One region of the Streptomyces sp. NPDC058274 genome, then DNA from elsewhere that is predicted to be linked to it. Evidence: riboswitches for the same ligand, from Rfam matches in the RefSeq annotation. Region 1 holds a riboswitch; each other region holds the start of a gene.
The links. Region 1 has a riboswitch for S-adenosylmethionine ahead of ACFVYF_RS02180 (aminotransferase class V-fold PLP-dependent enzyme). Riboswitches for the same ligand answer to the same signal wherever they lie in the genome.
Positions count from the first base shown of each region.

Region 2: linked by a shared signal. The riboswitch ahead of thrC (threonine synthase) and the one ahead of ACFVYF_RS02180 (aminotransferase class V-fold PLP-dependent enzyme) in region 1 are both predicted to bind S-adenosylmethionine.
Region 3: linked by a shared signal. The riboswitch ahead of ACFVYF_RS37460 (glutathione S-transferase family protein) and the one ahead of ACFVYF_RS02180 (aminotransferase class V-fold PLP-dependent enzyme) in region 1 are both predicted to bind S-adenosylmethionine.

Region 1 is NZ_JBHVXW010000001.1:471,640-481,273, forward strand. Features, by position in the region: gene ACFVYF_RS02150 (NlpC/P60 family protein) at 1-409, opposite strand, end outside; gene ACFVYF_RS02155 (NlpC/P60 family protein) at 633-1,667, opposite strand; gene ACFVYF_RS02160 (NYN domain-containing protein) at 2,054-3,403, opposite strand; gene ACFVYF_RS02165 (hypothetical protein) at 3,438-3,677, opposite strand; gene ACFVYF_RS02170 (rhomboid family intramembrane serine protease) at 3,833-4,564, shown strand; gene ACFVYF_RS02175 (Lrp/AsnC family transcriptional regulator) at 4,561-4,842, shown strand; gene ACFVYF_RS02180 (aminotransferase class V-fold PLP-dependent enzyme) at 4,909-6,270, opposite strand; SAM riboswitch class IV at 6,461-6,577, opposite strand; gene trpD (anthranilate phosphoribosyltransferase) at 6,823-7,887, opposite strand; gene ACFVYF_RS02190 (cytochrome bc complex cytochrome b subunit) at 8,044-9,634, opposite strand, start outside.
Region 2 is NZ_JBHVXW010000016.1:145,626-155,259, forward strand. Features, by position in the region: gene ACFVYF_RS27455 (ROK family protein) at 1-61, opposite strand, end outside; gene ACFVYF_RS27460 (ABC transporter substrate-binding protein) at 259-1,476, shown strand; gene ACFVYF_RS27465 (DUF3263 domain-containing protein) at 1,543-1,770, shown strand; gene otsB (trehalose-phosphatase) at 1,943-2,797, shown strand; gene ACFVYF_RS27475 (trehalose-6-phosphate synthase) at 3,104-4,507, opposite strand; gene ACFVYF_RS27480 (glucosyl-3-phosphoglycerate synthase) at 4,614-5,558, opposite strand; SAM riboswitch class I at 5,730-5,889, shown strand; gene thrC (threonine synthase) at 5,907-7,208, shown strand; gene ACFVYF_RS27490 (MoaD/ThiS family protein) at 7,324-7,602, shown strand; gene ACFVYF_RS27495 (cold-shock protein) at 8,052-8,255, shown strand; gene groL (chaperonin GroEL) at 8,667-9,634, shown strand, end outside.
Region 3 is NZ_JBHVXW010000035.1:21,512-31,145, reverse strand. Features, by position in the region: gene ACFVYF_RS37475 (NtaA/DmoA family FMN-dependent monooxygenase) at 1-940, opposite strand, end outside; gene ACFVYF_RS37470 (LLM class flavin-dependent oxidoreductase) at 959-2,170, opposite strand; gene ACFVYF_RS37465 (putative leader peptide) at 2,245-2,370, opposite strand; SAM riboswitch class IV at 2,720-2,861, shown strand; gene ACFVYF_RS37460 (glutathione S-transferase family protein) at 3,059-3,967, shown strand; gene ACFVYF_RS37455 (diaminopropionate ammonia-lyase) at 3,978-5,078, opposite strand; gene ACFVYF_RS37450 (carbonic anhydrase) at 5,354-6,079, shown strand; gene ACFVYF_RS37445 (FAD-dependent oxidoreductase) at 6,277-7,641, opposite strand; gene ACFVYF_RS37440 (gamma-aminobutyraldehyde dehydrogenase) at 7,835-9,280, opposite strand; gene ACFVYF_RS37435 (ABC transporter ATP-binding protein) at 9,622-9,634, shown strand, end outside.

The DNA.
Region 1 (9,634 bases):
CACCGATCCGGTCGAGCGCGGCGGCCTTGTCGAGGTAGTCGTCCGGGTCGTCGGAGAACAGCAGCGCGAGCGAGGGGTCCATACCGCCGGAGCGGTACTGGGCTCCGGCCAGCGAACCGAGCGCGTCCCGCATGGTGTTGATGCGCTCCTGCTGACGGGCGATCTCGTCCTGTGCCGTGGACACCTGCTTGCGCAGCGAATCGGCGCGTTCGTCGGCCTTGTTGAACGCCTCGGTGGCCTGCTCGGCCTGCTCGTACAGGCGGTCCACCTTGGCGCGGGTGTCGTCCTGGGGAGCGGCGAGGGCCGGCACGGCCCCGAGTGCCGCGGCCGCGGCGGACAGCACACAAACGGCGGCGCTGGTCGCGCCCCGGTCGAACCCGGACGGTGCAAGGCGGCGATGGAACCCCACGGGTGGCCGCTCTCCCTTCCGCTGACGAACCCCCGGAGTTGGGGGAAACGCGCCAGACAGTAGCCGTGCGACTACGCACCGGCCAAAGACCCCGACGGGCACACAACGTGACGCCCCGCCTCAGACGCAGGTCATCAGCGGGGCGTGGGGTCAGCGGGAGTCACCGTAATTCGCCCGTTTGGGCGGTGTGGCGGGGGCCCTCAGGAGACGCGGGAGACGGTTCTCAGATGCGGACGCCGAACTGGAAGGGCATGTTGCCGATCGACTCGTAGCGCACGACGGTGCCGGTGCGCGGGGCGTGGATCACCTGGCCGTTGCCGGCATAGAGGCCGACGTGGTGCTGGTCGCCGTAGAAGATGACCAGGTCGCCGACCTGCAGGTCGCTCTGCGAGTAGATGCGCGTGCCGGCGTTGGCCTGCTCCTGCGAGGTCCGGGGTATCGAGACACCCGCCTGCGCGTAGGCCCACGAGGTGAGACCGGAGCAGTCGAAGGAGCTGGGGCCCGTGGCGCCGTAGACGTACGGCGAACCGAGCTTGGTCTGGGCGGCGGCGTACGCGGCGCCGGCGCGGCCGGAGGCCGCCGTGCCGCCGGAGTCGAGGGCGCTGCGCTCGCTGGTGCGGCTGGCGCGGGCCTGCTCGGCGTCGAGGGCCGCCTTCTCCTTGGCCGTCAGGGTGTTGAGGAGCTTCTGCGCCTCGGCGAGCTTGCCCTGGACTTCCTTCTTCTTCTTGCCGAGCTCGGTGCGGGTGTCGGCGAGGTCCTTGAGCTTCGCGGAGGCTTCCTCGCGCTGCTGGGCGAGCGAGCGCTGCTTCTCCTGGATCTTCTTCAGGGCCTCGACCTGCTGGCCGCTCAACTGGTCCAGCGTGGAGGCCTGGTCCAGGAAGTCATCCGGGTCGGAGGAGAGGAAGAGCTGGACGGAGGGGTCGATGCCGCCGGAGCGGTACTGGGCCGTGGCGAGCGAACCGAGGCCGTCGCGCAGGGTGTTGAGCTCTTCCTGACCGCGGGCGACGTTGTCCTGCAGGGTGCCGATCTGCTTCTCGAGCTTGTCCTGCTTCTCCTTGGCCCCGTTGTACTTCTCGGTGGCCTTCTCCGCCTCTTCGTAGAGCTTGTCGACCTTGGACTTGACCTCGTCCTTGCTCGGCTTCTCGCTCGGCGCGGCGTTCGCGGCCTGCGAGCTGAGGGCAACTGCAGCGGCTGCGGCGGTGGTGAGCACGGTCACACGGGTGCGGCTCGGCTGCTTGGGTCGACGGTGGGACGCCACGAAGGCGAGCTCCTTCTTCCTCCAGCCGCCTGCCGATGCGCCGACGGGCGGTGTCCCTCCACCGTCACTCCCAATGAGTGATCACCCGAGCGGAGGTTCGAGGCCTGACCCTAGTGACCTTCTTGTGATCAGTTCAAATCCTCACAGGAAAAATCTCGGTCACCGAGTGCATTCTTTGCCGACAACTCACGTGCAGTAATGCGCGTTTGACGCTACGTTGCGTGAAGGTTCCGCCAATTCGGGCATCAGGCCCAGAAGTTACGCATGGTGCGTACGTTGCCCTATGAGGCCGTACGAGCGGAAAGGCACCGCGGCGGAACCGGCCCCGGAAACGGTTTGGTTCCGGTTCGGCGAGCCGACTGGAAAACGGGCTGATATGGGCGGGTTCAGCCCCGTGAGAACCGCTTGAGGAGCACCACCGAAGCCACCGGACGCGCACCCGCCTTGGCGATCCCGTCGGCCACCTCGCGGTCGGTCGAGACCACGATGACCGGCCGCCCCGGCGGCTCGGCGCGCACCAGCTGACGGATCAGCTCGTCCGCGGTGACACCCGCCTTGGAGAACAGCACCCGCACCCCGCGCGGCGGCGCGAGCAGCACGGGCGCGGCCAGCTCGGCCCCGTCGAAGACACACGTCACCTCGGCGCCGGTCTGCGCGGCGAGCTGCGAGAGCTGGCCGAGCAGCCGCAGCCGCTGCTTCTCCAGCGGCATCTGCGGATAGCCGGTCTTGGTGACGTTGTAGCCGTCGACGACCAGATGCGCCTGCGGCAGCGCGAGCAACTGGTCGAGAATCGCGGGGTCGTTCTCGGACAGGGCGCGCGCGGCGATGTCCTTCGGGGTCATCCGTCCCGGTTCGACCGCGTCCACCGTCTCGGCGGGCCGTACCGACACCGGCGGCAGGGCGAGTTCGCGCCGCAGTCCCTGGGCCGCGTCGAGCACCGTGTCGAGCAGCAGCCGTACGCGCATGTCCTCGACGCTGCGGCCCTCGCGCGCGGCCCTGCGGGTGGCCTCGAGGGCCGCCTCGACCTCACCGAGCCGCGCCTTGAGCCGCCGGCTCTCGCTCTCCGCCGCGGACACCTGGGACTGGCCCTCGGTGCGCGCGGTCTCCAACTCGCTCTGGATCTTGCGCACGGCCGCCTCGCCGCGCTTGACGTCACTGAGGGCGCTGCGCAGCTTGCGGTGCAGCGATTCGGCTTCCTTCTTCGCCGAGTCCAGCTCCGTACGCAGCCGTTCGGTCTCGGCCTTGACCTGGCCGCGGGCCGCCGTGAGCTCCTCGCGCAGCCGTTCCAGCTCGGCCCGGTTCTCCTCGTCGACGCGCTCGGCGTCCGCCCGCAGGGCCTCCTCGCCCGCGGCGGCCACCAGCTTCACCCAGCCCGTGGGACGCAGCACATAGGCCGCGGCCGCCACATCCAGCGGATCCGCGGCCGGAGGCGGCGCGCCCGAGTCGAGGGCGCCGGTGAGTTCCGGCTGGACCTCTCTCAGCTTCTCGGCGATGCGCTGTCTGAAAAGGGGGTCCGTCTCCAGGGCGGCGGCCATGGCGTTGCCCGCGAACTTGGCCCGCCGGTTCGGGGCGAACCGCGCGTACTGCCTCAACTGGGCCGGCAGCTCGCCCACGGTCAGTCCGCCGAAACCGTCGGAGACGATCTGCACGACCCGACGGCGCACGCCGTCGGGCAGCGGACGGTCGAGCACCTCGGCGGTGCCGTCGTCCGGCTCCCCGCCTGTGGTCTCCACCATCCGTCACCCCAAAATCCGTGCGGGGGCCGCTCCCTCAGGAGCCGGCACCCGGCCTGTCCACCAGTTCCACCTGATCCACGGCATTGCACCAGCGGCACCGCACCGACTCGATGGTCTCACTGACCACCTCGCGCTCCTCGACCTTGGGATCACCGGCCAGGTCGAGGTGCACGTACTCGACGACCTTCGACGAGCGGGTCACGTCGAAACGGGTGAGGTTGCCGCAGAGCGTGCAGCGCCACCGGGTCTCGGCAGTCGGCAGGGGAACCGTCATCGTGGCTGTTTCGCTTTCCTTCTAGTGTCCGTGATGCGCCAGCTTCCCTGGTGCGTGTGGGTCGTAACCCTAAGGCCTGGGGGGTCCTCGACGCTCGGCCGTCCACGCGGCGAGGCGGTCTGTGCGCTTCGGTCCTGTTACGTCATGCTCTGTTCATGATCAGCAAGTGGAGTGCGACGGTCGGCCGGGCGGTCCGCGGCCAGTCGGCACCGGTGACGTACGGACTGATCGCCGTCTGCTGTCTGATCTTCGTGATCGGCCCGGCGGCGGGCCTCAATCCGGCGTACGGCACCGGGGACGAGCTGCTGGCCGCCCAGCGTGCCTACTTCCGCCGCTGGGGCGTGGTGCCGGCCGAGCTCTTCGGCGGCGACCCGCGTGCCGCGCTCACCCCCGCGACGGCGCTCTTCATCCACGGCAGCTGGCTCCACCTCCTGGGCAACATGCTCTTCTTCTACGTCTTCGGGTTGATGGCCGAGGAACGCATGGGCCATGTGCAGTTCGCCCTCTTCTACGTCGGCTGCGGTTACCTCGCCCTGCTCGGTTACGCGATCGCCAACGCGGACTCCGTGCAGACCCTGGTCGGCGCCTCGGGGGCGATCTCCGCGGTCCTCGGCGCGTTCCTGTACCTGTTCCCCGGCGCCCGGGTGACCAGTCTCTTCCCGTTCCTGTTCTTCCTGCCGCTGCGCTTCCCGGCCTGGGTGGTCCTGCCCTTCTGGGTGGTCCTGCAGTGGCTGGCGGCGGGCCACGACAACTCGGGACCGGGGGTCGCCTATCTGGCCCACCTGGTGGGGTTCTCCGTGGGGTTCCTCTACGCGTGGGTGCGCTTCGGCCGGGCGGCTACAGTGAAAACCCCAGCGACGGCCCCCGAGGGAGAAAAACAGCCGTGATCACCGCGATCGTGCTCATCAAGACCAGCGTGGACCGGATCCCCGAGATCGCGGAGTCGATCGCCGCCCTCGAGAGCGTCAGCGAGGTCTTCTCCGTCACCGGCACGTACGACCTGATCGCCATGGTCCGCGTCAAGGCGCACGACGACCTGGCGGACGTCATCCCCGGCAGCATCAGCAAGATCCCGGGCGTCGAGGGCACCGACACGCACGTCGCGTTCCGCACGTACTCCCAGCACGACCTGGAGGCGGCGTTCGCGATCGGCCTCGACTCCTGAGCCGGGACCTGCCGTGAACGCCGCCTCCGGGCGCTGAGCTGTTCTCGCGAGACGGTCTCCGGGACCTCAGACGGCGGGCACGCAGCGCCCGTCCTCGGTCCGGTACTGCCAGCGCGCACCGTCCCGCACGAGCTCCTTCACAGCGCGCACGAAGCGCTCCACGTGCTCGTCCGGGGTGCCGGCGCCGAAGCTGACGCGGATCGCGTTGAGGGACTTCTCACCGGGCGCGGCCTCGGGGGCACCGCACTCGCCCTGGCTCTGCGGGTCGCTGCCCAGCAGCGTGCGCACCAGCGGGTGGGCGCAGAACAGACCGTCGCGCACGCCGATGCCGTACTCGGCGGACAGGGCGGCCGCGAAGTGCGAGCTGTTCCAGCCCTCGACGACGAAGGAGATGACGCCGACCCGCGGGGCGTCGTCACCGAAGAGGGACAGGACACGCACCTCGGGCACCTCGGCGAGGCCCGCGCGGACCGTGTCGATCAGATACCGCTCGCGGGCCACCAGGGTGTCGAAGCCGGCCTCGGTCAGGGCCTTGCAGGCCGACGCGATCGAGTGGACCCCGATGACGTTCGGCGAACCGGCCTCGTGACGGGCGGCACTCTCGTGCCACTCCACGTCCACTCCCCCGTCCTGGCGCCGCGAGACCTTGCGGCTGGCGCCGCCGCCCGCGAGGTACGGCTCCGCCTCGGTCAGCCAGTCGGCGCGGCCCGCGAGGACACCGGAGCCGAACGGGGCGTACAGCTTGTGGCCGGAGAAGGCGACCCAGTCGACGTCGAGCTCCCGCACCGACACGGGGTGGTGCGGGGCGAGCTGCGCGGCGTCCAGGACGATGCGCGCACCGTGCGCGTGGGCAGCCGCGGCGAGTTCACGCACCGGCCACAGCTCGCCGGTGACGTTCGAGGCACCGGTGACGCACACCAGGGCCGGGCCGTAGGGGTCGCGGTCGGCGAGCGCGCGCTCCAGGGTCGCCACGGCCTCACCGGGCGTCCGCGGGGCGTTCAGGTACGTCACCCGGGCGTCCCGCCAGGGCAGCAGCGAGGCGTGGTGCTCGGTCTCGAAGACGAAGACCTGGCAGTCGGCCGGCAGCGCGGCGGCGAGCAGGTTCAGCGAGTCGGTGGTCGAACGAGTGAACACGACCTGGTCGTTCTCACGGCAGTCGAGGAACTCGCCGACGGTCCTGCGGGCGTTCTCGAACAGGTCGGTGGAGAGCTGGGACAGATATCCGGCCCCGCGGTGCACGCTGCCGTAGTACGGGGCGTACGCGGCCACGTCGTCCCACACCCGCTGGAGGGCCGGCGCGCTGGCGGCGTAGTCGAGCGCGGCGTACGTGACTTCGCCGCCGGTGACGAGCGGGACGGTGACATGCCGGCCCAGAACCGGCAGCGGGGCACAGACGGACGGGTCGGCGGCAACGGTGGAGACAGACATGGCGAACTCCCGTATGAGGCAGGCGAAATCACCACGCGAGCGGGTACGGAACGTACGGCCGGCTCGGCGCAGAAAAGGTGAAAGGGGTATGCGGAGGCGGGGCTCTACGCCCTATCGCATTCGCTTGCTCACAGAAGGCTCCCTGAATGACCAGGACCCCTGGGCTGTAGCCACTCGGAAGAGGGCGAGGGGTCCGCGCTTGCCGCAGACCTCGCTGCCTGCGGCCTGGTCTTCACCCGGGGCACCCCGCCACGGACGGAGGGTTGCCGGACAGCCGGCCGGGGCCTGATGGCTGTCGCTCATGACCTGCCCAGCATCTTGCCACATGATCGTCCCGTCGCAACCCCGTGTCCGGATGCCGGGACGACGACGGCCCGGCCGGCTCGGGGGCCGGCCTCTTGGGCCCTGGGGCCCGGGTACCGCAGGCAGCCACGGCGGCCGGGCCGAGCCGGCGCCCCCCGTAAGGCCGAGCCGGCGCCCCCCGTACGGCCGAGCCGGCGCCCCCGTACGGGCTGAAGCGGGCGGGGGCCGCACCCCCGCCCGCCACGGGCGCTACGCGTTCGTGGCCGCCACCCACCGCTCGAGAGCCCGCTTCGCGGCCCCCGAGTCGATGGCCTCCGCCGCCTGCTGCATCCCGGCGTGGATCTGCTCGGCGAGCGACCCGTCGCCCGGCGACAGGGCGACCAGCGCAGCCGCGGAGTTCAGCAGCACCGCGTCCCGCACCGGCCCCTTCTCCCCGTTCAGCAGCCGGCGCGCGACATCCGCGTTGTACGACGCGTCGGCGCCCCGCAGTGCCTCCACCGGGACCAGCTCGATCCCGACGTCCCGCGGATCGAAGCTCTCCTCGTGGACCTTCCCGTCGCGTACGACCCACACCTTCGACGTCGACGTGGTGGTCAGCTCGTCGAGGCCGTCGTCGCCGCGGCAGACCAGCGAGGAGTTCCCGCGCTCGGCGAAGACTCCGGCCACGATGGGCGCCATCCGGAGATCGGCGACACCGACCGCCTGCGCCTTGACCCGCGCCGGGTTGGTGAGCGGCCCGAGGACGTTGAAGGTCGTCCGGATCCCCAACTGGCCGCGTGCCGCCGCCACATGACGCAGCGCCGGATGGAACTTCACCGCGAAGCAGAAGGTGATCCCGGCCTCCTCGGCGACCTCGGCGACCCGCTTCGGGGTCAGCTCCAGGTTGACGCCGAGCTTCTCCAGGACGTCCGAGGCGCCGGACGCGCTGGACGCGGCCCGGTTGCCGTGCTTGACGACCTTGGCACCCGTGCCGGCCACGACGATCGCCGACATCGTGGAGATGTTGACGGTCTTCGCGCCGTCGCCGCCGGTGCCGACGATGTCGACGGTCGGCCCCGGCACCTCGATCACGTTGGCGTGCTCGTACATCGTCCGGACGAGCCCGGAGATCTCCTCGACGGTCTCGCCCTTGGCACGCAGCGCCACCACGAACCCGGCGATCTGCGCGTCCGTCGCCTCGCCCCGCATGATGCGGTCCATCGCCCAGGCCGTGTCGTCCGCGCTCTGGTCACGGCCTTCGAGAAGGCCGTCCAACACCACGGGCCAGGAGCGGCCCGCCGCGATGCCGCCTCCAGCGGGGGTCACAGCACTCATATGCCGCTCCTGGGTTCGTAGACACGTACAAGAAGACACGTACACGACGTGTAACAAGCAGGGTCCACCCTATCCAGGCCCAAGGACGGCAAAGAGCCCCGTCCATGCAATGGACGGGGCTCCAGCCGTGGCGGTCAGCGCGGACCGGTCAGGTGATCAGTGGTGGCCGTGGCCGCTCGTGATCTCCTTGTACTCCTCGACCGTGGGCTTGGGGATCTGGCTGTCCTCCCCGTAGAAGCCCTCGCTCAGCTTGGCGCGCAGCTTCTGCGAGCCCTTCACCTTGCGCTCGACACCGTTCTCGTCGACCGCGGGGCCGATCTGGGCCGGCTGGTACTGCTCGTGCGCGGTGAGCGTGTGCAGTGCCTCCTGGCTGAGCGGCTCGTGCACCTCGATGAACTCACCGTGCGGCAGGCGCTTGATGATGCCCGACTCGCGGCCGTGCAGCACCTTGTCCCGGTCGCGGCGCTGGAGGCCGAGGCAGATCCGCTTGGTGATGAGGAACGCGATGACCGGTCCGACGAAGAAGAAGATCCGGACGAACCAGGTGATCGAGTTGATCGACAGGTGGAAGTGCGTGGCCCACAGGTCGTTGCCGCCGCCGATCAGCAGACCCAGGTACAGCGTCACCCAGGCCACACCGAAGGCGGTGCGGGTCGGCACGTTGCGCGGGCGGTCCAGGATGTGGTGCTCGCGCTTGTCGCCGGTGACCCAGGACTCGATGAACGGGTAGACCGCGATCGCGACCAGGACCAGCGGGAAGATCATCAGCGGGATGAACACGCCCAGTACGAGCGTGTGACCCCAGAGGTTGATCTCCCAGCCCGGCATGAAGCGGATCAGGCCTTCGGAGAAGCCCATGTACCAGTCGGGCTGGGCGCCCGTGGACACCTGGTCCGGACGGTAGGGACCCATGGCCCAGATCGGGTTGATCGAGGCGATCGCCGCGATGGCGGTGATGACACCGAAGACCAGGAAGAAGAAGCCGCCCGCCTTGGCCATGTAGACCGGCAGCAGGGGCATGCCCACGACGTTCTTCTCGGTCTTGCCCGGACCCGCCCACTGCGTGTGCTTGTGGTAGAAGACCAGGATCAGGTGCCCCACCACCAGACCGAGCATGATGCCCGGCAGCAGCAGGATGTGGATCGAGTAGAAGCGGGCCACGAAGTCGCCGCCCGGGAACTCGCCTCCGAAGAGGAAGAACGAGAGGTACGTGCCGACGATCGGCACCGACAGGATGGCGCCTTCCATGAAGCGCACACCGGTGCCGGAGAGCAGGTCGTCCGGGAGCGAGTAACCGGTGAAGCCGGTGAACATGCCGAGGACGAACAGCAGGAAGCCGAACATCCAGTTGATCTCACGCGGCTTGCGGAACGCGCCCGTGAAGAACACGCGCATCATGTGCACGAACATGCCCGCGAGGAAGATCAGCGCCGACCAGTGGTGGATCTGCCGGATCAGCAGACCGCCACGGACCTCGAAGCTGATGTGCAGCGTCGAGCTGAACGCCTCGGACATCATCTGTCCCTGCAGCGGGATGTAGCTGCCGTGGTACTCCACCTCGTTCATCGACGGGTGGAAGAACAGGGTCAGATACACACCCGTGAGGATGATGATGATGAAGCTGTAGAGGCAGATCTCGCCCAGCATGAAGGACCAGTGGTCCGGGAAGATCTTGCGCATGTTGGACTTGGCCAGGGAGTAGATCCCCAGTCGGCCGTCCGCCCAGTCGGCCACCCGCTCACCGGCG
Region 2 (9,634 bases), on a different contig from region 1:
CGCCGACCAGGGCGGCCTTCATCCCGGTGCCGCCCACATCGAGGGCGATGACATGTCTCACGGGGACAGTGTCGCCCCTTACCCCAGGAGAGGTCTAGTCCACTTACGTGGTGTAGACCTTGTCTTCATACTTCGAGACAACTGTCGGGACAGTGACGTCCGGACGAAGCGCCCGACAACGGGCACTGAAGGCAGGGTTGGGGACGGGCTGTGCAGCGGCGTAGGACAGGACTGATCGCGGTGGGGTCCGCGCTGGGCATGACGGCGACCTTCGCGGGCTGCGGCGGTTCGGCGGGCTCCGGGGACGTGACCCTGCGGCTGGTGGCCGCGGACTACGGCGACTCCTCGGCGAACAGCTCGAAGAAGTACTGGGACGAGCTGGTCAAGGCGTTCGAGGCCGAGCACTCCGGGATCAAGGTCGAGGTCAGCGTCTACTCCTGGAACGACGTCGACCGCAAGGTCCGCGAGATGGTCGACGCCGGCAAGGCGCCCGACATGGCGCAGATCGGCGCGTACGCCGACTACGCCGCCACGGGCAAGCTCTACGAGGCCGACGACGTGCTCTCCATACCCACCCAGGCCGACTTCGTCCCCCAGCTCAGTGAGGCGGGGCAGATGAACCGGGTGCAGTACGGCATGCCGTTCGCCTCCTCCACGCGGCTGCTCTTCTTCAACAAGACGCTGTTCTCCGAGGCCGGCATCACCCCGCCGCAGAGCTGGAGCCAGCTCGCCGCCGACGCCAAGGTGCTGAAGTCCAAGGGCGTGAAATACCCGTACGCGCTGCCGCTGGGCCCCGAGGAGGCGCAGGCGGAGACCATGCAGTGGCTGCTGAGCGGTGGCGGCGGCTACACCCAGGACGTCGGCACGTACGCGCTGGACTCGCCGGAGAACGTCAAGACGTTCGCCTGGCTCAAGAACGACCTGGTCGGCAAGGGGCTCACCGGTCCGACGGCGCCGGCGAAGCTCAACCGCGCCGACGCCTTCGCCGCGTTCGCGCGCGGCGAGGTCGGCATGCTCAACGGGCATCCCACGCTGATGAAGATGGCCGCCAAGAAGGGCGTGAAGTTCGGCATGGTGCCGATGCCCGGCGTCAACGGCAAGGCCAAGGCCACGATGGGTGTCGCCGACTGGATGATGGCCTTCAAGCAGAACGGCCACCGTGACCAGGTCGGCGAGTTCCTCGACTTCGCCTACAGCGAGAAGAACGTGCTCGCCTTCTCCCACGAGTACGACCTGCTGCCGGTGACCACGTCCGCGTCCGAGGCCATGGCCGCCGACCAGGACGACAAGGACCTCGCCTCCTTCCTCAAGGAACTCCCCTCCTCGCAGCTCTACCCGGTCGGCAAGACCTCCTGGGCCGGCGTCAGCGCCGACATCAAGAGCCAGATCGGCAAGGCCGTGAGCCCGAGCGGCAGCGCGTCGTCCGTCCTGGGCGAACTGCAGCGCAAGGCGTCGATGGCGGAGAACGCGGAGTAGCGGGCCGGACGCCGTCCCGGGCCGCGGCCGCCTGTCTTGTCGGTGCCGGGGGCTACGGTGGCGGCCATGGAAGAGCTCACCCCCCGGGAGCGGGCCGTCCTCGCCATGGAGCGCCGGGGCTGGCCGGGACCGGGCGCCAAGGAGCGGGCGATCCGCGAGCAGCTGGGCCTGGTGCCGGTCAGGTACTACCAGCTGCTCAACGCCCTGCTCGACGATCCGAGGGCCCTCGCCCACGACCCGGTGACCGTGAACCGGCTGCGCCGGGTCCGCGACGCCCGCCGGGCGGAGCGCTGAGCCGGGGAGCACCGCCGGTCCCTCCCTCCTCCGCCGGTCCCTCCCTCCTCCGCCGATCCCTCCCTCCTCCGCCGATCCCTCCCTCCTCCGCCGGTCACTCCCTGAGCCGCCGGCCGTCCCATGGCTCGATGCGCCATGGGTGCGCCCGGCCCCGCCCGGATAGGGTCGGGGCATGGGCAGCCACACGGACTCCAGGGACCCCTTGCCGACGCCCGCGACTCCGGCCGGACGCGAGGGTCTCGACGCCATCCTCGCGCGGCCCGGCCGCGCCGTGATCGCGCTCGACTTCGACGGGACGCTCGCACCGATCGTCGCCGACCCCGAGCAGGCCCGCGCCCACCCCGGCGCGGTCCCCGCCCTGGCGGCGCTCGCCCCGAAGGTCGCGTCCGTGGCGGTCGTCACCGGCCGGCCGGCCGGCGTCGCGGTCCGCCACGGAGGCTTCGCCGGGGTACCCGGCCTGGAACACCTCGTCGTCCTCGGGCACTACGGCGCCGAGCGCTGGGACGCGGTCAGCGGCACGGTCAACGCCCCCGCCCCGCACCCCGGCGTCGCCGCCGTCCGGGCCGAACTGCCCGGATTCCTCGACGAGATCGGCGCCTGGCGGGGCACCTGGATCGAGGAGAAGGGCCGCGCGGTCGCGGTCCACACCCGCCGTGCGGCCGACCCTCAGGCCGCCTTCGAGGCGCTGCGCGAACCGCTCGCAGGACTCGCCGGCCGCCACGGCCTGATCGTCGAGCCGGGCCGGATGGTCCTGGAGCTGCGGCCCCCCGGCATGGACAAGGGCGTCGCCCTCCTGGAGTACGTCCGCGAGACCGGCGCGGAAGCCGTCCTCTACGCCGGCGACGACCTGGGCGACCTGCCCGCCTTCGCCGCCGTCGACAAGCTCCGCTCCGACGGCGTCCCGGGCCTGCTGGTGTGCAGCGGCAGCGTGGAGGTGGCCGAACTGGCCGACCGCGCCGACCTGGTGGTGGACGGCCCGCCCGGAGTCGTGAAGCTGCTCACGTCACTGGCGGCCCACCTCGGCTGACTGCCGTGGGACGCGCTCGGCGCCGTGAAGCCGCTCACGTCACCGCCGGCCCGCCCCGGCCCGGTCCGCGACCGTACGCCCGCACCCGGCGTCGCAGAGCTGCCGGCGTCAGGGCGGCCCGCGACGGTAGGTGGCCCGCACCCGGCGTCGTAGAGCTGCCGGCGTCAGGGCGGCCCGCGACGGTAGGTGGCCCGCGCCCGGCGTCGTAGAGCTACCGGCGTCAGGGTCGCCCCGCGACGGTAGGTCCGCACTCGGCGTCGTAGCGCTGCCGGCGTCAGGGCGCCCCGCGACGTCGGGCGCTCGTGGTCAGGCCTCCAGGGCGTGCAGCTGGTCCAGGAACCACTGGGCGGGCGGCAGCGCTGTCGCCGCGGCGGCCAGGCGCTTGGTGCGCCGGGCGCGTTCGTCGGCCGGCATCGTCAGCGCCTCGTGCAGCGCGCGGGCGGTGCCGATCACGTCGTACGGGTTCACCGTGACCGCGTCCTCGCCCAGCTCCTCGTACGCCCCCGCCTCCCGGGACAGCACCAGCACGCATCCCTCGTCGGAGACGACCGGCACCTCCTTGGCGACCAGGTTCATGCCGTCCCGGATGGGGTTGACGAGCGCCACGTCCGCGAGCCGGTAGGCGGCCAGGGAGCGGGCGAAGTCGTCCTTGACGTGCAGCACGACCGGGGTCCAGTCCGGCGTCCCGTACCGGGAGTTGATCTCGTCCGCGACGCGCTGCACCTCGGCCGTGTAGTCCCGGTACACCGCCAGGTCCTGGCGGGAGGGGTAGGCGAAGGCGACGTGCACCACCCGCTCGCGCCACGACGGCTGGTCCTCGAGGAGCTGCCGGTAGGCCAGCATCCCGCGCACGATGTTCTTCGACAGCTCGGTCCGGTCGACCCGTACGACCGTCCTGCGCGGGGCCCCGTCGGAGTCCGTGCCGATCTGCTCCCGCAGCGCCGCCATCCGTTCGTCGACGTCCGCCTCGTGCGAACGCTTGCGGAGGAAGTCCGCGTCCGCGCCCAGGCCGTGCACACCGATCCGGGTGTCCCCGACACCGCCGGCGAGTGCGTCGCAGCAGGCCGTGAAGGCGTTCGCCCAGCGGTGGGTGAGGAAGCCGAGGCGGTCCGCGCCCAGCATCCCGCGCAGCACCTGCCCGGCGATGTCGTCGGGCAGCATCCGGAAGTAGTCGACCGGCGCCCACGGGGTGTGCGAGAAGTGCCCGATACGCAGATCGGGCCGCAGCTCGCGGAGCATCCCGGGCACCAGGGTCAGGTGGTAGTCCTGGACGAGGACGGAGGCACCGGACGCCGCCTCGTCGGCCAAGGCCTCGGCGAAGGCGCGGTTGTAGGTCTCGTACGAGGCCCACTGGCGCCGGAACTCCGCGTCGAAGACCGGCTCCAGCGGAGTCTGGTACAGCATGTGGTGGACGAACCACAGCACCGAGTTCGCGATGCCGTTGTACGCGTCCGCGTGCACCTCGGCGTCGATGTCCAGCATCCGCACGCCGTCCTCGCCGACCCCGCGCCGCACCGCCTCGCGGTCCCCGTCGCCGAGCGCGGCGCACACCCACAGCGCGCCCGCGTCGGGTCCGATCGCGGACAGACCCGAGACCAGCCCGCCCCCGCCGCGCTTGGCGTGGAGCGAGCCGTCCTCGCGTACGTCGTAGGAGACAGGGCCGCGGTTGGAGGCGACGAGGATCTGGTGGGCGCCGTGCGTGGAAGCCATAAGCCTCAACCTAGCCCGGCTCGGAAACGCTCAAACGTACGGGCCGAGTAAGGCGAGACCGTATACAACCGGCGGATTTCGTCACGGAGCGTGCCCGGCGCTCCGGTCAGGCCACTCTGCGTGTCTGGTACTCCCTGATGTCCACCATCGGCGGCCGTTCCTCCGTGTCCACGGAGTAGGTGCGGGGCTCGAAGCCGTCCTCGCCCCGCTCGAACTGGGTGAGGGCGGGGCGGATCAGATGCCCGCGGGCCAGCCGCAGCTGCGCGGTCCGGTAGATCGCGGCGGCCATCCGGCCCAGCGCCTGCCCGTCCTGGTGTCGGTGCTTGCGGACGCCGACGTCGACCTGGGCGAGCGAGTCGAGGCCCACCAGGTGCAGGGCGTCGACGAGCATGCCCAGCTCCACGCCGTACCCGACCGGGAACGGGAGCTGTTCCAGCAGGGAGCGGCGGGCGGCGTACTCCCCGCCGAGCGGCTGGACGAACCCCGCCAGCTGCGGCCAGTGCATGTTCAGCAGCGGGCGCGCCATGAGCTCGGTGACCCGTCCGCCCTGGCCGGCCGCCGAGCCCAGCGGCCGGTCGTACATGGCCTTGACGAGGTCCACGCCTGGGTCGGTGAGCAGCGGCCCCACGATTCCGGAGACGAAGTCCGACGAGAACTCCTTGAGGTCCGCGTCGATGAAGCAGACGATGTCCCCGCTCGTCACCAGCAGCGACCGCCACAGGACCTCGCCCTTGCCGGGCACGGCCGCCAGTCGCGGCAGGATCTCGTCCCGGTGGACCACGCGGGCGCCCGCCGCGGCGGCCACCTCCGAGGTGCGGTCCGTCGAACCCGAGTCGACCACGACGATCTCGTCGACGAGCGGGATCTGCTGCATCAGATCGTGGCGGATGACGGCGACGATCTCGCCGACGGTCTCCTCCTCGTTGAGCGCGGGCAGCACTACGCTGACCGTCGAGCCCGAGGTGCGTTTGGCGGCGATGAGCTTGTGGAGCGGGCGGTCGGTCATGGCCCAGGAGCGGGTGCTCAGCCAGCGCTCGACTTCTTCCAGCACAGTCTGCGGCTCCTCACTGTTCGATCACATGGTCCTTCAGGTATGTGATCCATCTCGCGGTTCGGACGACTATCTCAACTGTCCTGGCCTTCGGTTACAGTCTTGAACAACGCGGATGACCATCGCATGTCCTGGCTCGTCCCCGTGCACTACCGAACAACAACCGAATACCGCTCATCCAGAGGGGCAGAGGGATACGGCCCGTTGAAGCCCCGGCAACCCTCCAGTCGGTTCTCGTCACTGATCGCTGCTGATCAGTTCCGCGAGGCTCCCGACTAGGGAAGGTGCCAAATCCGTCTCACGGCGAAGTGCGCCGTGAGGAAGATGAGGAGAAAGGGCCTCGCCTCCATGGCTGCGCAGACAGTTGCAAGCACCACGAACTCCGCCACCGCCGCGAACTCCGTCGATCTCGGTCCCGCCGCGGCTCTCTCGTGCCGTGAATGCGGACACCGTGTGCCGCTCGGCCCGGTCTTCGCCTGCGAGGAGTGTTTCGGCCCGCTGGAGATCGCGTACGACTTCTCGGGCCACGACACCGAGGAACTCCGCAAGCGCATCGAAGCGGGCCCCGCGAACATCTGGCGCTACGCGCCGCTGCTGCCCGTCCCCGCGGACGTCGCCGAGAAGCCGAACATCAACCCGGGCTGGACCAAGCTCGTCCAGGCCGACAACCTGGCGCGCGAGCTGGGTGTCGACTCCGGCAAGCTCTTCGTCAAGGACGACTCCGGCAACCCGACGCACTCCTTCAAGGACCGCGTCGTGGCCCAGGCGATCGAGGCCGCCCGCGCCTTCGGCTTCACCACCCTCTCCTGCTCCTCCACGGGCAACCTGGCCGGCGCCGTCGGTGCCGCCGCCGCCCGCGCGGGCTTCCGCTCCTGCGTGTTCATCCCGCACGACCTGGAGCAGGGCAAGGTCGTCATGGCCGCGATCTACGGCGGCGAGCTCGTCGGCATCGAGGGCAACTACGACGACGTGAACCGCTTCTGCTCCGAGCTGATCGGCGACCCGGCCGGCGAGGGCTGGGGCTTTGTCAACGTCAACCTCCGGCCGTACTACGCGGAGGGCTCCAAGACCCTCGCGTACGAGATCTGTGAGCAGCTCGGCTGGCGGCTGCCCGACCAGCTGGTCGTCCCGATCGCCTCCGGCTCCCAGCTCACGAAGATCGACAAGGGGCTGAAGGAGCTGATCGAGCTCGGTCTCGTCGAGGACAAGCCGTACAAGATCTTCGGCGCCCAGGCCGAGGGCTGCTCGCCGGTGTCCGTCGCCTACAAGGCCGGGCACGACGTCGTACGGCCGCAGAAGCCGAACACCATCGCCAAGTCGCTCGCCATCGGCAACCCGGCCGACGGGCCTTACGTGCTCGACATCGCGCGGCGCACGGGCGGTGCGGTGGAGGACGTCAACGACGAGCAGGTCGTCGACGCGATCAAGCTCCTCGCGCGCACGGAGGGCATCTTCGCCGAGACGGCGGGCGGCGTGACCGTGGGTGTCGCGAAGAAGCTGATCGAGAACGGGCTGCTGGACCCGACGCTGACCACCGTCGTCCTGAACACGGGTGATGGTCTGAAGACGCTGGACGCGGTGGCCGGCACGGGGCTGACCGCGACGATCCGCCCGAACCTCGACTCCTTCAGGGAAGCTGGGCTCGCGTAACGGCCGTTGTCCGTCTGCGGCCGGTGGGGGCCGGCCGCGCCCGCGCGGCGGAGCCGCATGTTCAACGCAGTCCCGCGCCCTTGGAGGGGCGCCATCCGACCGGAGGTCACAAGGCATGAGCGTCAACGTCCGCATCCCCACCATCCTGCGCACCTACACCGGTGGCAAGGCCGAGGTCCCCGCCGAGGGTGGGACCCTCGGTGAGGTCATCGCGGACCTGGAGAAGAACCACACGGGCATCGCCGCGCGCGTCCTGGACGACCAGGGCAAGCTGCGCCGCTTCGTCAACGTGTACGTGAACGACGACGACGTCCGCTTCGAGCAGGGCCTGGAGACGGCTACGCCGGACGGTGCGGGCGTCTCGATCATTCCGGCCGTGGCCGGCGGCTGCTGACGGGCTGAAGGCCGGACAAACGGCCGCGGCGCCGGTCCGACCACTAAGAGTTCACCGAATTGCCCTCTCCGTGAGAGAAACGGAGGGGGCAATTCTGCATGGTTGAGCGCGGTACAGTTGGGGAAGCCGCTTCTCCTTTCATGCCGGGCGCATATGAGCCTTCGCTCGGTGCCCGACAAGAAGTCGCCAATATGCCCGGTATTTTTGCGCCGATTACGGCATTTATGGGGCCCGACTTGCCCTGAATATGTGCAAATTCTCCACATATTCCCGATCGGGCTTGCCCAGAATTCTCGTCCGATTGACCTGTTGCAGACGGCAGTTGGACAGATACATTCAGCCGCGGTCGACGCGTTCCGGCGCACACCCCCAACCGTTTGGGGGGTGAGGTCTGACCCGGATCCACGAAGTGTGGATCTGTGCAAGGGCCAGTAATAGGGGAGTTAGGCATGGCTCAGGGCACCGTCAAGTGGTTCAACGCGGAGAAGGGGTACGGCTTCATCGCGGTCGACGGTGGTGCGGACGTCTTCGTGCACTACAGCGCGATTCAGATGGACGGCTACCGCACCCTTGAAGAGGGTCAGCGAGTGGAGTTCGAGATCTCGCAGGGCCAGAAGGGTCCGCAGGCGGACATGGTCAAACTCGCCGTCTGATCTCGGCGCGATCGACCACCGACGCACGCACTCACGTCGAAGGGCTCCCATCCCCCCAGGGTTGGGAGCCCTTCGGGCGTTCCCGGGCAGCCTGTCAGGTCCTGTTCGGGTGTTCCCGGCGCGGCGTCGGGCGCCCCGCCCGCCCCGAGGGTTCCCGACAGGCGCTTGCGCCCACCCGTCGCCCGACCACCACCCCTCAACGAGCTCGCTGCGCGAGCGCACCTTGCACTCGGAGGGGTCGAGTGCTAATCATTGGCGTTAGCACTCTGAAGGTGAGAGTGACAACTATGGACCGGGTCGGTGAGGCCCGCAGGCCAAGTGGGGCAAGGAACCACGAGGCACGCAGGCCGTCCGTCGCGGGCGCCAACACGGTCCGGAGCAATCCACCCCAGTCCGGGAGGACCACTTCACATGGCCAAGATCATCGCGTTCGACGAGGAGGCACGGCGCGGTCTCGAGCGCGGGATGAACCAGCTCGCCGACGCCGTCAAGGTCACCCTTGGTCCCAAGGGTCGCAACGTCGTCCTCGAGAAGAAGTGGGGCGCCCCCACGATCACCAACGATGGTGTTTCCATCGCCAAGGAGATCGAGCTCGAGGACCCGTACGAGAAGATCGGCGCTGAGCTGGTCAAGGAAGTCGCCAAGAAGACGGACGACGTCGCCGGCGACGGTACGACCACCGCGACCGTTCTGGCGCAGGCGCTGGTCCGCGAGGGCCTTCGCAACGTCGCCGCGGGTGCCAACCCGATGGCCCTCAAGCGCGGTATCGAGAAGGCCGTCGAGGCCGTCTCCGGTGCCCTGCTCGAGCAGGCCAAGGATGTCGAGACCAAGGAGCAGATCGCCTCCACGGCCTCCATCTCCGCCGCCGACACCCAGATCGGCGAGCTCATCGCCGAGGCGATGGACAAGGTCGGCAAGGAAGGCGTCATCACCGTCGAGGAGTCCCAGACCTTCGGTCTGGAGCTGGAGCTCACCGAGGGTATGCGCTTCGACAAGGGCTACATCTCGGCGTACTTCGCCACCGACATGGAGCGTATGGAGGCCGTCCTCGACGACCCGTACATCCTGATCGCCAACTCGAAGATCGCCAACGTCAAGGACCTGCTCCCGCTCCTCGAGAAGGTCATGCAGGGCGGCAAGCCGCTGCTGATCATCGCCGAGGACGTCGAGGGCGAGGCCCTGTCGACCCTGGTGGTCAACAAGATCCGTGGCACCTTCAAGTCCGTCGCTGTCAAGGCCCCGGGCTTCGGTGACCGCCGCAAGGCCATGCTCGGCGACATCGCCATCCTCACGGGCGGCGAGGTCATCTCCGAGGAGGTCGGCCTCAAGCTGGAGAACGCGGGCATCGACCTGCTCGGCCGTGCCCGCAAGGTCGTCAT
Region 3 (9,634 bases), on a different contig from region 1:
CCAGGTGCTTGATCGCGGTGGCGCCGCTGACCTGCTGACGGCGCACCTCGCGGGCGAGTTCCCCGGCCTCGGCGTCCGTGTCGCCGAGGACGAACGAGGCGGCGGGCAGGATCAGCAGCTGGTCGTGCGTGCGGCCGTACCGGGCCAGTCGGCCCTTGACGTCGGCGTAGAACTCCCGCCCCGCCTCCAGCCTGCTGTGCCGGCTGAAGATCGCGTCCGCGTCGGAGGCGGCGAACTCGCGCCCCTCTTCGGAGTCTCCGGCCTGGAAGATCACCGGCCGGCCCTGCGGACCGCGTGGGACGTTGAACTGGCCGTGGATGTCGAAGTGTTGGCCCTGGTGCACGAAGGCTCCGGCGCGTGCGTCACGCAGGAACGTGCCGGTCTCCCGGTCGGCGACGATCTCGTCACCGGCCCAGGAGTCGAACAGCTCGTGGGCGGTGGCCAGGAACTCCTTGGCCCTGGAGTACCGCTCCTCCTGCGGGAGGAAGCCGCCGCGGCGGAAGTTCTCGCCGGTGAAGGCGTCCCACGAGGTGACCACGTTCCAGGCGGCGCGGCCGTCCGACAGATGGTCGAGGCTCGCGAACTGGCGCGCCACCTGGTAGGGCTCGTTGAAGGTGGAGTTGATGGTGCCGGTCAGTCCGAGCCGGTCGGTGACGGCGGCGAGCGCCGCGAGGACGGTGAAGGTGTCCGGCCGGCCCACGACGTCCAAGTCGTATATCTGTCCGCCCTGTTCGCGCAGGCGCAGTCCCTCCGCGAGGAAGAGGAAGTCGAACTTGGCGCGTTCGGCGGTCCGGGCCAGGTGTGCGAAGGAGCTGAAGTCGATGTGGCTGCCGGCCCGCGGATCGCTCCACACGGTGGTGTTGTTGACGCCGGGGAAGTGGGCCGCCAGGTGGATCTGCTTCAGCGGCTTGCCGGACGGGGTGGTCGACGGGTTGCTCATGGCGGGGATCCCTCCGGCTCAGACGGTGGCGTAGCGGTTCGCGGGGCGGGAGAGACCGAGCAGCCCGCGCAGGGTGTCGCTCTCGTACGCGCGCCGGAACACTCCCCGGCGCTGGAGTTCGGGCACCAGGCCCCGCGTGATCGCCGGGAGGTCGTCGCCGGTGACGGCGGGCCGCAGCCGGAAGCCGGACAGTCCTGCCTGCGCCAACTCTTCGATCACATCAGCGAGTTGGGCGGGCGAGCCGGTGAACACCCGTGCGTCGCTGGTGTACGGGTAGCCCGCCAGGCCATCCAGCCGGTCCCGGCGGGCCGCGGCCGCCGCGGGGTCCTCGTCGAGGAACACCACCAGGTCACCGAAGAGATGCAGCGGCTCCTTGGCCCGGCCTGCGGCCGTCCGAGCGGCGTGGATCGCGGCGGCGACGGCTCGGGCCTCGGCGGGGTCGTGCGGGGTGACGTAGCCGATGTCGGCGGACCGGGCCACCAGCTCGAAGGGGGCACCGGAGACCGTCTCGTGGGCCGACGCGCTGACGATCGGCTGGCCCTGCGGCGGCCGGGGCGTGATCGAGGGCCCCTTGACACTGAAGTGCCGGCACTCGAAGTCGATGTAGTGCAGCTTGTCGCGGTCGATGAAACGGCCTGTCGCGGTGTCCCGGATCTCCGCGTCGTCCTCCCAGCTGTCCCACAGCCTGCGCACCGCCTCGACGTAGTCCCCCGCCTCCTCGAAGAGGTCCGCGGTCAACTCCCGTACGGCCGGGGTGTCCAGGTCCTCGATGCCGAAGCCGGGGATCGTACGGCGGCCGAAGTGCGCGGCCTCGTTCCGGCGGGCCGACACCTGGACGCGCAGTCCGGCCCGGCCGCCGCTGACGTAGTCCAGGGTGGCGATGGCCTTGGAGATGTGGAACGGCTCGGTGTGGGTGGCGACCACGGTCGGAACGAGGCCGATGTGCCGGGTCAACGGGGCGATCCTGGCGGCGACCAGCGCCGCGTCGAGGCGGCCGCGCACCTGGTCGGTGCGCCCGTCGGGCTCGGTGAAACGGGACGACTGGAGGCCGAGGGAGTCCTCGATCGTGACGAAGTCGAGCAGTCCGCGCTCGGCCTCGGCGACGAGGTCGGCCCAGTAGCCGGCGGTGAGGAGGTCGCGGGGCCGGGACGCGGGCTCGCGCCATGCGGCAGGGTGCCAGCCGGCGCCGTCGAGCGCGACGGCAAGGTGCAGCGGGGAAATCGGGGACACGGCGGAGTGCCTTCCTGGTCGACCACGGGAGATCGCCGGCCCTCATCCGGTGAGGCCGGCGGCGGGAGAACAGGTCAGGGGCGACAGAGCGCGCCGGCCACGCGCAGCAGATCGATGTGCGCGCGGGAGTAGAGCCGGATTCGGCGACCCGGGCGTACGGCGGCGACAGGCCTGCGGGAGACGGGCGGCATGCCGCTCATCGCTCCCACCTCCGCTCCGGTCCGGTGCCCTGTGACTCTCGCAACCGCGGGGCCGCGCACTTTGTTCCGGCGGCGCCGGACAACTGTCGGCCACCGATCGCACGGACCACCTGGTGACCTGTTCCGGCGGCGCCGAACGGCTGTCGGCCACCAGTCGTACGGACCACGCGGTGAGGCCCGGAGGACCACGTGGTGGGACACGGCAAGGACCAAGTGGCGGGATTTCGCGGCGAACCACGGGCGTGACGTCGCGGAGGACCACGGGCGCGACGTCGCGGAGGACCACGGGGTGAGACTTCGTGGACGCCTTCTTGACGCCCTCACGGAGCGCCACGACACTGACGGGGACGGTCACGATTGTCAGCGCCCCTCGGCAGGGTTTCCTGCCGGTGGTCATCGGCCCCGGCCCGCTGGCAGGCAACCCTTCCACCGCGACGGGGTGCCCCGGGTGACGACCGGGTTCCGCCGGTGCGGCGGGACAAGCGTGGTCTCGCGTCTCGCGAGCCCCGAGTGCGAAGCCGGTGGGAATTGCCCAGGAACTGCTTGACGAGACGCCTGCACATCGATCTGTTGCGTGTCTCCAGCGCGTACTAGTCCGACCGATCCGGACCGGTACGAAAGCGCAGTCACTCCGTTCCGTCGCGGCGCCCACAAGGCGGCCGGGACTTTCGCAATCCCGTGGAGAGTCATGCCCGAGACCATGTCGCACACCTCCAGCACGGGCGCGTCCTGTGCCGGCACCGCCGGCAGCGCCCTCACCTCCGCCCCTCGCACGTCCGGCACAGGCAGCGCCGCCTGCGCCCCGGCGCCGAGCGCTCCGGCCCCGTGCACTCCGGCCGCATACGCACCGGCCCGCCGGCTGCCGGGCCAGATCGGCGCGGTCCCCCGGCCCCGGGGCACCTCGCCGGCCGGCCGCGCCGAGCACAACCGGATCGGCGTCGACGTCGCCGGCGGCTTCTACCCCGCCCCCCACCGCTATCAGCTGTATCTCTCCGCGGACTGTCCGCTCTCGCTGCGTGTCTCGCTGACCCTCGGCGTCCTGGGTCTTGAGGACTCGGTCGCCACCACACTCCTCGGCCCTTCCGCCGACACCCCGGACGCGTTCGCCGCCCTGCGCGGGGCCTACGAGGCCACCTGGCACCACTACGACGGCCCGTTGACCGCTCCCGCGCTGTGCGACCGCTGGACCGGACGCGTCGTCAGCAACGACACCCCCGACATTCTGCGCGACCTCGCGGGCCTGGCGGCCGGCCGCAACGGATCCGGTGTCCCCGTGCTGCGCCCGCCGGCCCTGACGGAGGACATCGACGTCCTCCGTGAGCTCCTGGACACGGACGTCACCCCGGCCGCACGGCCGCACCGGCGGACGGCGGCACTGGAGCTGCTGGACCGTCGACTCGCCGCGACCGCCTACGCGTTGGGCGAGGAGCTCACCGCGGCGGACATCGACCTCTGGGTGGCCCTGGTCCACCTCGAAACCCCCGACGCCGTGTCCCCGTACGCACATCTGCCGCATCTGCGGGACTACGTGCGACGCCTCGACGCCCACCCGGCGTTCCGCGGGAGGGTGGCACGCCCGGATCACCAGGTGATCTGACCGGCCACGATCAGCCCGGAAGAGTCGCGGGGTTGGCGGCAGCGCCCTCCGTGTTGAGCAGGACGACCGTCGAAGCGGGGCCGATGCCCAGGGCCGTACGACGTTCCGTGGCGTCGTGGCCGGTGAGCGCGGCCCTGGCGCCGGCCAGCGAAGCGGCGCCGCAGGGGCCGGCGGAGACACCGAGGGCGGCCAGGTCGCCGGCGGCACGGAAGGCGGCCGCGTCCGTGACGGAGACCGCGGCGTCCAGGCCGTCCCGCAGCCGGGGCCACGCGATGCTGGACGGCGTACCGCAGTTCAGGCCCGCCATCGCGGTACCGCCGGTGGTGACGCTCACCCGTTCACCGCGCAGGAGGCTCTGCGTCACGCACGCGGCGGCGCCGGGTTCCACCGCGAGCAGCGCGGGCGCCCGTCGTTGCGCGGGCCGGCTGCGGTAGTGGGTGACGACGGCCTGGGCCAGCGAGCCCACTCCCACGGGCACGGCGACGAGATCGGGCCCGGTGACCGCGGCGGCGGCGAGTTGGCTGTCGATCTCGGCGCAGAGGGTCGAATAGCCCTCGACGATCCAGCCGGGGACGCGTTCGTAGCCGGGCCAGGCGGTGTCCTGGACCAGGACCGCGTCCGGGGCGGCGGCCGCCTCGGCCGCCAGGCGTACGGCGTCGTCGTAGTGGCCGGCGACCGGGGTCAGTTCGGCTCCTTCGGCGGCGATGGCGCGCGCGGCCTCCGGATGCACGCCCTCCGGCACGAAGACATGGGCGCGCAGCCCGAACACGCGGGCCGTACGGGCCACCGCGCGGCCGTGGTTGCCGTCGGTCGCGGTCACCAGAGTCACCGGCCCCGCCGCGTACGTGCCGATGGCGGCTGCCCGCTCCGCGAGCGTCCGGTGCACCGCCCAGGCCGCACCCAGCACCTTGAACGCGGGCAGCCCCAGCCGCGCCGACTCGTCCTTCACGAAGACCCGGCCGACGTCCAACTCGGCTGCGAGAGAAGGGAGTTCCGTCAGCGGAGTGGGTGCGTATCCGGGCAGTGAGGCGTGAAAGGCCCGCACCCGGGCCGGCGCGGGAGCGCAGGTCCAGCTTCGAGCGGCGGAGCGCGCGAACCAGTACTCGGCCACTACTCGTGTCCTCCTCGCTCGCCGGGCGGCCGACCGATATACGTACGCATACGTCACATGCGGCACGTCATCGGTGACCTCACCGTCCCTGTCGGCGCGTTCGCCGCACGACGTCACCCGGAGGGGCAACCAACGCTCTCCGAGGCATGATCCAAGACTGCGCAAAGAGGCGCTATGCATCGTGCAACGCGCCCCCTCCGCGCGCCCCCCACACCTACGTTTCGTACGTGACAGCCAACTCCCAACCCCCCATAGCCGACGGCCGGAACAGAGCCGTGCGCGCGACCATTGCACAGCATCCGCGACGTACCGTCCTGCGCGCCGCACTGACCGGGGCCGCGGCCGCCGGTTCCGGACTGGCGCTCGCTTCCTCCGCCGTCGCCGCCGGCTCGCCCGCCGGAGCCTCCACCACTCGGCCCACCACTCCCGAAGCCGCCCTGAGCGCGCTGGCGGCGGGCAATCGACGCTGGCGCACCCTGCGCGAGCAGCACCCCGACGAGACCTCCACCGTCCGGCAGGAACTGATCTCCGGGCAGCACCCCTTCGCCGTCATCCTCGGGTGCGTCGACTCCCGGGTGTCGCCGGAACTGGTCTTCGATCAGGGCCTCGGCGATCTGCTCACCGTGCGCTCGGCGGGCGAGGTCCTGGACGAGGCGGTCACCGGCAGCATCGCCTACGGCGTCCTGGAGCTCGGCATCCCGCTGGTGATGGTCCTCGGGCACCAGTCGTGCGGCGCCGTCTCGGCCGCCGTCCAGGCCGACGTCAGCGGACAGCAGCTCCCGGCCCACATCCAGTATCTGGCCGAGCAGATCAGGCCCGCGATAGATCACTCCGTCGAGGGCGACGCACGCATCGACGCGACCATCACCGCCAACGTCCGCATGGTCAGGTCCCGGCTCGCCGCCGAGCCCGATCTCGCCGCCAGGATCGAGACGGGCCAACTGGCCGTCGTGGGCGCCCGGTACGAGCTCACCACCCAACTGGTCCACCGCATCAGCTGACTTGCCGGCGGGGCCCTGCCACCGTCGGGGGTGGCAGGGCACGCCGGCTTCGAGCGGCGGCCGGAAGACGCGGGCGGACGCACTCGCGACGAACGGCGCGCCCCACGGGCGTACCGGAAGTCACCCGGCCACCAGCTGCAATCCGCGCGACCGGCCGAGGAAACCGGCAGCCGCCCCGATCGCTTCGTAAGCCGGGCCTACGCGCCGCTCGCCCCGAGCATGTCCTCACGCTCGACGAGCTTCACCCGCTCCCGGCCCTGCGTCTCGCCCAGGGCCTTCTCCGCGGCGTCCAGCCGGTACCAGCCCTCCCACGTGGTGAAGCGGATGTTCCGCTCGCTGAGGAACGCGTCGACGGCCTCCGGAGCGGGCGCGGCGGGCGTGTGCAGACGGCCGTTCTCGTGGTCGTCGAGCAGGCTGGCGACGGTCTCGTTGGCGTCGCCCTTGGTGTGACCGATGAGGCCCACGGGACCACGCCTGATCCAGCCGGTGACGTAGGTCGACTGCAGGTGCTCGCCGGTCTCCTCGATCACCCGGCCCGCCACGTCCGGGACCGTGCCCGACTCGACGTCCCAGGGGAGCTTGGGGAGTTTGTCGGACAGGTAGCCCACGGCGCGGTAGACCGCGGTGACGTCCCAGTCCTTGAACTCGCCGGTGCCCTTGACGTTGCCGGTTCCGTCGAGAGCGGTGCGCTCGGTGCGCAGGCCGACGACCTCGCCGTCCTCGCCGAGGATCTCGGCCGGCGACTCGAAGAAGTGCAGGAACAGCTTGTGCGGCCGGTCGCCGACGTCGCGGATCGCCCAGTTCTCCAGGGTCTTGGCGACCATGTCGGCCTGCTTGTTGCCGCGCCGGGTCGCGATCGAACCGTCGTCGTAGTCGATGTCCTCGGGGTCGACGATGACCTCGATGTTCGGGGAGTGGTCCAGCTCGCGCAGTTCCATCGGGCTGAACTTCGCCTGCGCCGGGCCGCGGCGGCCGAACACGTGGACCTCCAGGGCCTTGTTCGCCTTGAGGCCTTCGTGGACGTTCGGCGGGATCTCGGTCGGCAGCAGTTCGTCCGCGGTCTTGGCCAGGATGCGGGCCACGTCGAGCGCGACGTTGCCCACGCCGAGGACGGCGACCTTCTCCGCCTCGAGCGGCCACGTCCGCGGCACGTCGGGGTGGCCGTCGTACCAGGAGACGAAGTCGGCCGCACCGTACGAACCGGCGAGGTCGATCCCGGGTATGTAGAGGTCGCGGTCCGCCGTCGCGCCCGTGGAGAAGACCACCGCGTCGTAGAAGGTGCGGAGGTCGTCCAGGCTGATGTCCCCCGGGTAGTCGACGTTGCCGAAGAGGCGGATCTGCGGCTTGTCGAGCACCTGGTGCAGGGCCGTGATGATGCCCTTGATGCGGGGGTGGTCGGGGGCCACGCCGTAGCGGATCAGGCCGAACGGGGCCGGCATCCGCTCGAAGAGGTCGATGGACACACCGGGCTCGGCGGCCACTGCGGACTTCAGCAGCGCGTCGGCGGCATAGATCCCGGCGGGGCCGGCTCCGACAATGGCTACCCGCAGAGGGCGAGGCATGATCAGGTTCCCTTCGAGCGACGGCAGGGTGGCACGCCGGGAAGCCTAAGCTAAGGCAAGCCTAAGTTAGTAGCCGGGTCCGGCCTATGACCTCATAAGGCCGGCTTATGAGCTGGGGGCCCGCCGCTCAGCGGTCCCCACAGCCCCCGTCACCGTGCCGCCGGCGCTTCCGGGTGAGGCCGCTCGACCGCGGTCACAGTGAGGTCATGACGTGCTTGATGCGCGTGTAGTCCTCGAAGCCGTAGGCCGAGAGGTCCTTGCCGTAGCCCGACTTCTTGTAGCCGCCGTGCGGCATCTCGGCCACGAGGATCATGTGGGTGTTGATCCAAACGCACCCGAAGTCGAGCCGCTTCGACATCCGCATGGCGCGCGCGTGGTCCTTCGTCCAGACCGAGGAGGCGAGGGCGTAGTCGACGCCGTTGGCCCACTCCACGGCCTGGTCCTCGTCCGTGAAGGACTGGACGGTGACGACTGGTCCGAAGACCTCGTTCTGGATGATCTCGTCGTCCTGCTTGAGGCCCGAGACGACGGTCGGAGCGTAGAAGTACCCCTCTTCGCCGACGCGGTGACCGCCCGTCTCGACCTTGGCGTGCGGGGGAAGGCGGTCGACGAAACCGCTGACCTGCGCGAGCTGGCCGGCATTGTTGAGCGGGCCGAAGAACACCCCCTCCTCGTCGACACCACCGGTCCTGACGCCCGCGGCCGCCTTGGCCAGTACGGCGACGAACTCGTCGTGCACCGACTCGTGCACCAGCACCCGGGTGGCCGCCGTGCAGTCCTGGCCGGCGTTGAAGAAGCCCGCCGTGGTGATGCCCTCGACGGCCTGCGCCAGATCCGCGTCCCCGAAGACAAGGACGGGTGCCTTGCCGCCGAGCTCCAGGTGGACGCGCTTGACGTCCTTGGCGGCGCTCTCGGCGACCTGGATGCCGGCGCGTACGGAACCGGTGATGGCGGCCATGGCGGGGACCGGGTGCTCGACCATGAGCTGCCCGGTGTTCCGGTCACCGCACACCACGTTGAGCACACCGGCGGGCAGGCCCAGCTCCTTGAGTACGTCACCGACGATGCCGGCGAGCAGCACGGTGGACGCGGGGGTGGTGTCCGAGGGCTTGAGGACCACGGTGTTGCCCGCGGCGATCGCCGGCGCGAACTTCCACACCGCCGTCATCATCGGGTAGTTCCAGGGTGCGACCTGCGCGCACACTCCGATCGGCTCCCGCCGGATGATGGAGGTCAGTCCCTCCATGTACTCACCGGCCGACTTGCCCTCCAGGAGCCGTGCCGCGCCCGCGAAGAAGCGCAGCTGGTCGACCATCGGGACGATCTCCTCGGTCCTGGTCACGGCGCGGGGCTTGCCGGTGTCCCGGCACTCCGCGTCGACGAGCTCCCCGGCCCGCGCCTCGACGGCGTCCGCGATCTTCAGCAGCAGTTTCTGCCGGGTGCTGGGGGTGGAGTCGCGCCACACGGAGAAGGCCGATGCCGCGGCCGCCATCGCGGCGTCCACGTCCGCCGCCCCCGAGAGCGGTGAACTCGCGTACACCTCACCGGTCGTGGGGTCGACGACCGGCAGTGTGCGACCGTCCTTCGCGTCGACGAACGCGCCGTTGATGTGATTGCGCAGCGTACGGATCTCGCTCACGGCGTTCTGTGCTCCTCGCGGCTCGGGAATCGTGGCTCGGACGGCCTGGCCGGGCCTGGTCGTCCGCCCAGGACAGCGACGCTAACCGTCGCCCGAGCGGCCAAGAAGTGGTGGATTCATCCATGCGCAGGAGGCCCTGGGGATGATTTGCACACCTCCCGGTCCGGCCCGCGCCCTGTCATCCCTGAGGCTCACGGAAGCGCGGTACCCCGGTACCGTCCGCGGCCGAGGTTCAGCCCGCGGTACCGGCGTTTCACCCATCCCGCTTCCTACGGTGGGGACACGGCCCCCGGCGGACTCGCGCACGGACCGGCCTCGCCACCGACACGCAGGGACGGAAAATGATCGAAATCA